Regions from separate parts of the Fervidobacterium nodosum Rt17-B1 genome, predicted to be linked through region 1. Evidence: riboswitches for the same ligand, from Rfam matches in the RefSeq annotation. Region 1 holds a riboswitch; the other holds the start of a gene.
What was found. A riboswitch is a leader RNA that binds a small molecule or an ion and turns the genes downstream of it on or off. The one in region 1 is predicted to bind thiamine pyrophosphate.
Positions count from the first base shown of each region.

Region 2: another riboswitch for thiamine pyrophosphate. It lies ahead of FNOD_RS07425 (sulfide-dependent adenosine diphosphate thiazole synthase); the one in region 1 lies ahead of FNOD_RS01595 (thiamine ABC transporter substrate-binding protein).

Region 1 covers NC_009718.1:336,860-340,279, forward strand. Annotated here, with positions in the region: gene FNOD_RS01590 (ATP-dependent Clp protease ATP-binding subunit) at 1-1,643, shown strand, start outside; TPP riboswitch at 1,715-1,826, shown strand; gene FNOD_RS01595 (thiamine ABC transporter substrate-binding protein) at 1,905-2,882, shown strand; gene FNOD_RS01600 (substrate-binding periplasmic protein) at 3,033-3,420, shown strand, end outside.
Region 2 covers NC_009718.1:1,538,381-1,541,800, reverse strand. Annotated here, with positions in the region: gene FNOD_RS07435 (hypothetical protein) at 1-1,021, shown strand, start outside; gene FNOD_RS07430 (histidine triad nucleotide-binding protein) at 1,050-1,385, shown strand; TPP riboswitch at 1,494-1,606, shown strand; gene FNOD_RS07425 (sulfide-dependent adenosine diphosphate thiazole synthase) at 1,715-2,542, shown strand; gene thiC (phosphomethylpyrimidine synthase ThiC) at 2,539-3,420, shown strand, end outside.

The sequences.
Region 1 (3,420 bases):
TTGAGATACTTGGACGCAAGATTAAGAACAACCCCGTTCTGATAGGTGACCCAGGCGTTGGTAAAACAGCGATTGTTGAAGGGCTTGCGCAAAGGATTGTTAATAAGGACGTGCCAGAATTCTTGAAGAATAAAACAATACTTAAATTAGACCTTGCAAGATTGGTTGCTGGTACGAAATTCAGAGGGGAATTCGAGGAAAGACTAAAAAAACTTATAGACGTACTTAAGAAGAGAACAGACGTTATACTCTTTATCGACGAATTACACACAGTTGTTGGTGCTGGTGCCGCTGAGGGTGCACTTGATGCAGGTAACATTCTAAAACCAGAGCTTGCCCGTGGAACGTTAAGGGTTATCGGTGCGACTACAGTTGAAGAATACAGGAAACATATTGAAAAAGACAAAGCGTTAGCAAGAAGATTCCAAGTAATCTTTGTCCCAGAACCAAGTATAGAAGAAACCATCGAAATCTTGAAAGGTTTGAAGGCCAAATTTGAAGAATTCCACAACGTCTCTATAAGTGATAAGGCAATTGAGTTTGCGGCGAAGATGTCCGCAAGGTATATCACCGACAGATTTTTGCCAGACAAAGCAGTTGATCTTGTAGACGAAGCTGCGGCAAGAGCAAAAATTGATGGAAAGAAAGAAATAGTTGAAGAAGATATCGCAAGTGTTATTGAAAGATGGACGGGTATCCCCGTCGGTAAAATAATGGGTGATGAAAAGGAAAAGATAAAGAACCTTGAAAAGATAATACATGAAAAGTTTGTTGACCAAGAAGAAGCAGTGAAGATTGTTTCGAATGCAATCAAAATGTCCCGTGCAGGTATTAGAAATCCAAAAAGACCACTTGGTGTGTTCTTGTTCCTCGGACCAACCGGAGTTGGTAAGACAGAGCTTGCTAAGAGATTAGCGGATGTACTATTTGGTAGTGAAAAAGCGCTTATAAGAATCGATATGAGCGAATATATGGAAAAGCATTCAGTAGCCAGACTTATAGGTGCACCTCCGGGATACGTTGGTTATGAAGAAGGTGGTCAATTAACAGAGCAAGTTAGAAGAAGACCTTACAGTGTAGTGCTCTTTGACGAAATTGAAAAGGCGCACCCAGAAGTGTTCAATGTACTCTTACAGTTATTTGATGATGGAAGACTTACAGATGGTAAAGGGACGACAGTTGACTTTAGGAATACCATAATCATAATGACAAGTAACATTGGTTCAGATGTTATAATGCAAGACATTGAAGAGGGTTTCGAAGACTTGATACCAAGACATATAGAAGAAGAAATGAGGAAATACTTCCGCCCAGAGCTTATAAACAGAATAGATGCGGCTGTAGTCTTTAAGCCTCTTAAGAAAGAACACATCAAGGAGATAATCGAAATATACACAAAGGAATTAAACGAAAGACTCATCGATTCAGATAAAGATATAAAGGTTGTTCTTGATGAGAGTATGAGAGAATACCTTGCAACTGAGGGGTACGTTCCGTCAATGGGAGCAAGGCCTTTGAGAAGATTATTTGAGAATACTGTAGAATTTAAGCTTGCAGAACTCATAATTGATGAAAAAGTAAAAGAAGGCCAAACTGTAAAGTTTATTTGGGAAGAAGGAATATTAAAGTGGGAAATTTTATAAAAGAATCTTTTAAAGATACAATTTAATACTTGACACAGTCTAACAAAGGGTTATAATAGGATTGAATTTAATAATGCCTGGAGGGGAGCTCCAAAATGCGGGGCTGAGAGGAAGGAGTCAATCCTTCGACCCTTCGAACCTGATCCGGGTAATACCGGCGGAGGGACCAGGTGACTCAAAAATTTGAGTTCTGGAATAAGCAATTAAAAATCGTCCCTCCGAAAAAATGCGGAGGGACGATTTATTTTTGGAGGTGGGAGGATGAAAAAGTTCTTGGTTATTTCTCTACTTTTAGTTGTTTCTTTAGTGATTATTGCTGCAGAGCTTGTTATTTACACGTCCGATAGCTTTGCTGGAGGTATAGGAAAAGTTATAGCGCCGAAGTTCGAAAAGGTCTACAAATGCAAAGTTAAAATGATAAGTTTTGGTTCGATGGGAGATGTCTTAGCAAGAATTATCGCCGAAAAAAATTCACCTAAAGCTGATGTAGTGATAGGCTTAAATCCTCAACAGTTACAAAAGGCCATTAAGGAAGGTGTTCTTGAGAAATATAGACCAGTTAACTCAAAAAATATTGTTTATAAGTCTTTAGTTACAGATTATGGTACTGTTTACGATTACGGTGCACTTGCCATGATTTACAACGTAGAAAAGATTAAAAACCCACCACGTTCCTTTAAAGATTTACTCAAGCCTGAATATAAAGGTAAGATAGTACTTATCGATCCAAGAACATCAAGTACTGGCTTAACTTTTCTTATGTGGACTATCGCTGCATTCGGCGAAGATGATGCTATGGAATATTGGAAACAATTAAAAAATAATGTTTTAATGTTTACAAGTGGTTGGAGTGCAGCGTTTAAGATGATTGAAACAGGGGAAGCAGATATAATAGTAAGCTATGCCACAGATGGTGCTTACAGCATGTACAAGTACGGTTCAATAAAGTATATGCCCGTTATATTCGAAGAAGGAGCATACGTGCTTGAAGAGTATGCCTCAATTGTAAAGGGTGCAAAGAATCTCGCACTTGCAAGGACATTTTTAGAGTTTATACTAACACCAGATTTTCAAAAAGAAGTGCCTCTTAATCAATGGATGATGCCGGTTATAAATGTCGAGCTTCCCGAAGTTTTCAAATATGTACCAACATTTAAGAAAATTCTCAAAGTCAAGCCAGATGTCAACGACAGGATAGATGAAGTACTCAAAAAATGGGAAAAGGCTGTGATTGGCTAGAAGATGAATAAGTTTAGGTAATCATAATTAATGGGCTGCCTTTTGAATATCGCAGCCCATTTTTATTTAGTTTTATAAAATGATGAACAAACTTTAGATAGGTAAGGTCTAAAATAATAGGATTATAAAAATCGAAAGGAGGATTAAAATTTGAGAAAGTTAATCGTTATAATTGTTATATTATTAACATTTCTTAGTACTTTTTCTCAATTTTTAAAGGTGGGATTTTTGCTAGGCTCACCTTACGCGTTTTGGAAAGGTGAAAAGTTTGGTGGTATAGATTACGATATTCTTAAAAAGGTTGTCTCCGATATGGATTATCAGCTTGAAATATACATTCTCCCATTTACCGCTTTAAAACCTGAGATTTTGAATGTTCTTAATTTGGATATCGTGGCTGGTGGAATACATATGACCGAAGAACGCAAAAAAACATTTTCTTTTTCCATTCCGTATATTCAATCTGGACTCGCTATTGTTTTAAGAAATGGGTTGCAATGGAATGGCGATGTTGAAAAGATAACATTTGCTGTTAAAG
Region 2 (3,420 bases), 750 kb from region 1:
ATACACCGTGGAAGTTAAGACACAACCAGACAAAGAACCTATTGAAGTTACCCAATCTTTGTATGCTTATACATTCACCAAAGCGGCTTTAGTAATTAATCCAACCAACCGTTCGTTAGGAAATCCGGTAAAGAGCACGGAAGTAACCTTGTCTGAAAATCCTCAAATCGCGGTATTTGAAGATGAATTCGGTAATATCTCCGATGTTATATTCATCCCTCCACTACTTGAAAAACTAGACATACTAGATTCCCAAGTCCCAATAACAAACATATCTGGGAAAAAATTCTTACTCTCTTCAAAATCACCTTACAGACTCCTGAGCAAAGTTATTCTAAACGAACAAAGTGGGCTCATACTTGAGGAAGGCGTGGTTATAATGAACGCGCTCAATTCTGAGCTAAACATCAAAGGTTCATTCATATCAACAGGTCCAATAACTATCCTCGAAAGCGGAAGATTAAGCGTAACCCAAAGTGGCATACTTTACTTAAATGGGAATGCTTACACTACAAACATAAACTCCGATATAGGGGCTTTAATCTTTCTTGATAACGCGAAGGCCAACAATGCCAATTTAGTACTACCAAATTTTGTCGTCATAAGAAATTCTGAGCTTCAAAATGTAACAATAAATGGCGCTTACGCTGTGTATATAATAAACTCAAAGATAGAAAACCTAAACATCCAAAATTGCGGAAAAGTATATATAAACAACTCTGTAGTAAACACCTTCGTGACTTCTCTACTTTCCAAAGTAATCATGTACGACTCTCAAATAGACAACTCTGAAATCTCGGATCTTTCTGAGCTGAACATAGTTAATTCGAAAATTTCATCGCTGAAAATTCTAAAAGGTGGATTAGTTAAATCAAAAAATTCTGAATTAAACCAAATTGATATTGATGATTATTCAATAATCTACTTATTCAATACAAGTGCAAACGCGCTCAACGTAGGCAATGGAAAATATTACAACCTTGAAAGTAAGATAAAAACAATAAACAAAATTAAAAAATGAAATCTTTCAGATTGTGGGGGTGAAAATGATGAATGATTGTGTATTTTGCAAAATAATCGATGGGCAAATACCTTCTGAAAAAGTATACGAAGACAATGACTTTATCGTTATCAAAGACATTCGCCCAGTCGCTCCTGTTCATCTGCTTGCGATATACAAAAAACACATTGCGACAATAAACGACCTTTCCGAAGAAGATTCTAAAAACATGTGGAAACTATTTGAAGTGATAAAAAAAGTAACAAAAGACCAAAACCTCGAAAGCTATAGAATCGTCCAAAACAATGGCAAAGACGCTGGTCAAGAAGTTCACCACATACACTTCCATATAATCGGCGGAAGAAAATTAGGCGCTTTGGGTTGATTGAATCGATTCTGAGCTATCAAAATACAAATAATCAAACAAATTCACCAAAAATCGGCAATTGACATACAGATATAGGTAAGATAAAATCAAATTAGAAAAAGTGAATATTCTCCCAAGGGGAGCTCCATACTGCGGGGCTGAGAGGAGGGAGGCAATCCCTCGACCCTACGAACCTGATCCGGGTAATACCGGCGGAGGGATTGGGAGTGGTAATTATTGTAAAAAAGTTAAATAAGCAAAATGAAATATCAAAACAAAAATCCCTCCGAAGAAAATTCGGAGGGATTTTTTATTGTAAAAAACTTCAAAACAGGGAGGAGATGAGTATGAAAGACTTAAAGATTTCCCAACTTATCGTAAAGCATTACTTCCAAAAACTAAACGATGTGCTGAATGTAGATGTAGCTATAGCTGGATGTGGGCCAAGCGCCCTTGCTCTTGCCACAGAACTTGCCAAAAATGGTAGAAAAGTAGCGATTTTTGAGGCGAAAAACGAACCTGGCGGAGGTATTTGGGGCGGTGGAATGATGTTCAATGAACTAGTTTTGGAAAGTGAACTCGAATGGTATTTGAAGGAACATCATATTAAGTACAAAAAGGAAGATGAGTTCATCGTTGTTGATGCCGTGCACTTTGCTTCCGCAATGCTTTACAACGCAACGAAAAATGGTGCGTATATATTCAATAACGTATTCGTTGAAGACCTTGTTATGTACAATGAAAGAATATCCGGTGTTGTCATAAACTGGATGCCAACTATAAAGGAAAAATTACACGTCGACCCTATAACGGTTGTAGCTAAATTCACAGTTGACGGCACGGGACATCCAGCAAATCTCGTCAGATTACTCTCCAAAAGAGGAATAATTAATTCTGTAAAAGGTTCTTCGGAAAACCTTTGCTCATGCGGAGTTGTTGAATACGAATTTCCAATGGACGCTGAGAATGGTGAAAAATTCGTCGTTGAAAACACAAAAGAAATTTACCCCGGTCTTTACGTCATGGGCATGGCGGCGGTAAGTGTCGGTGGTGGACCAAGAATGGGGCCAATTTTCGGTGGAATGATAATGTCTGGTCTTCGCGCTGCTGAATTGATAGAAGAAGAGCTGAAAAGAATAGAAACCTCAGAAGATAAGATGTGGGTGAGAGTATGACACAACTTGAAATGGCAAGAAAATCTCAAATATCTCCAGAAATGTCAATTTGTGCAGAATATGAGGGTGTAGATGTTAAAGAAATATTAGAAAAACTTTCTTCTGGAAAAGCCGTTATACCAAAAAACAAAATCCACAAAATATCAAGACCAATGGTTGTCGGTGAAGGATTTTCTGTAAAAGTTAACGCAAACATTGGAACATCACTTGGCTATAGTTCACTTGAAGAAGAAATCGAAAAGTTAAAAGTAGCTATAGACTCTGGTGCGGATTCCGTCATGGTACTCTCCACGTGGGGAGATTTAAAGGAAATGAGAAGAATTTTAGTCGAAATGAGCCCTGTGCCGGTTGGTTCAGTACCAATTTACGATTCCGCTGTTCTTTCGTACAAATCTGGAAAAAACGTTGTAGATTTCTCAGAGAAAGATTTCATAGATATGGTTAAATCGCACGCAGAAGATGGTATAGACTTCATGACCATTCACGTTGGAATAACGAAAAACGTGCTTGAAAAGGTTAAAAACAACCAAAGAATACTAAAAATAGTTAGTCGCGGGGGAGCGATTGTCACAGGCTGGATGATAAAAAATAACAAAGAAAATCCTTTCTATGAGTATTTCGACGAGATATTAGATATAGCTAGAGAATACGACGTAACGCTTAGCTTAGGTGATGGCATGAGACCCGGCGCTATTCTTGATGCCACTGACCATCAACAATTGGAAGAATTGTTCGTTATGCGCGAATTGGTTGAAAGAGCTTGGGAAAAAGGCGTACAAGTCATGTTAGAGGGTCCTGGACACGTACCACTCAATGATATAGAGATGAACGTGAAATTGATGAAAAAAGTGGGAAAAGGTGCTCCAATATTTTTATTA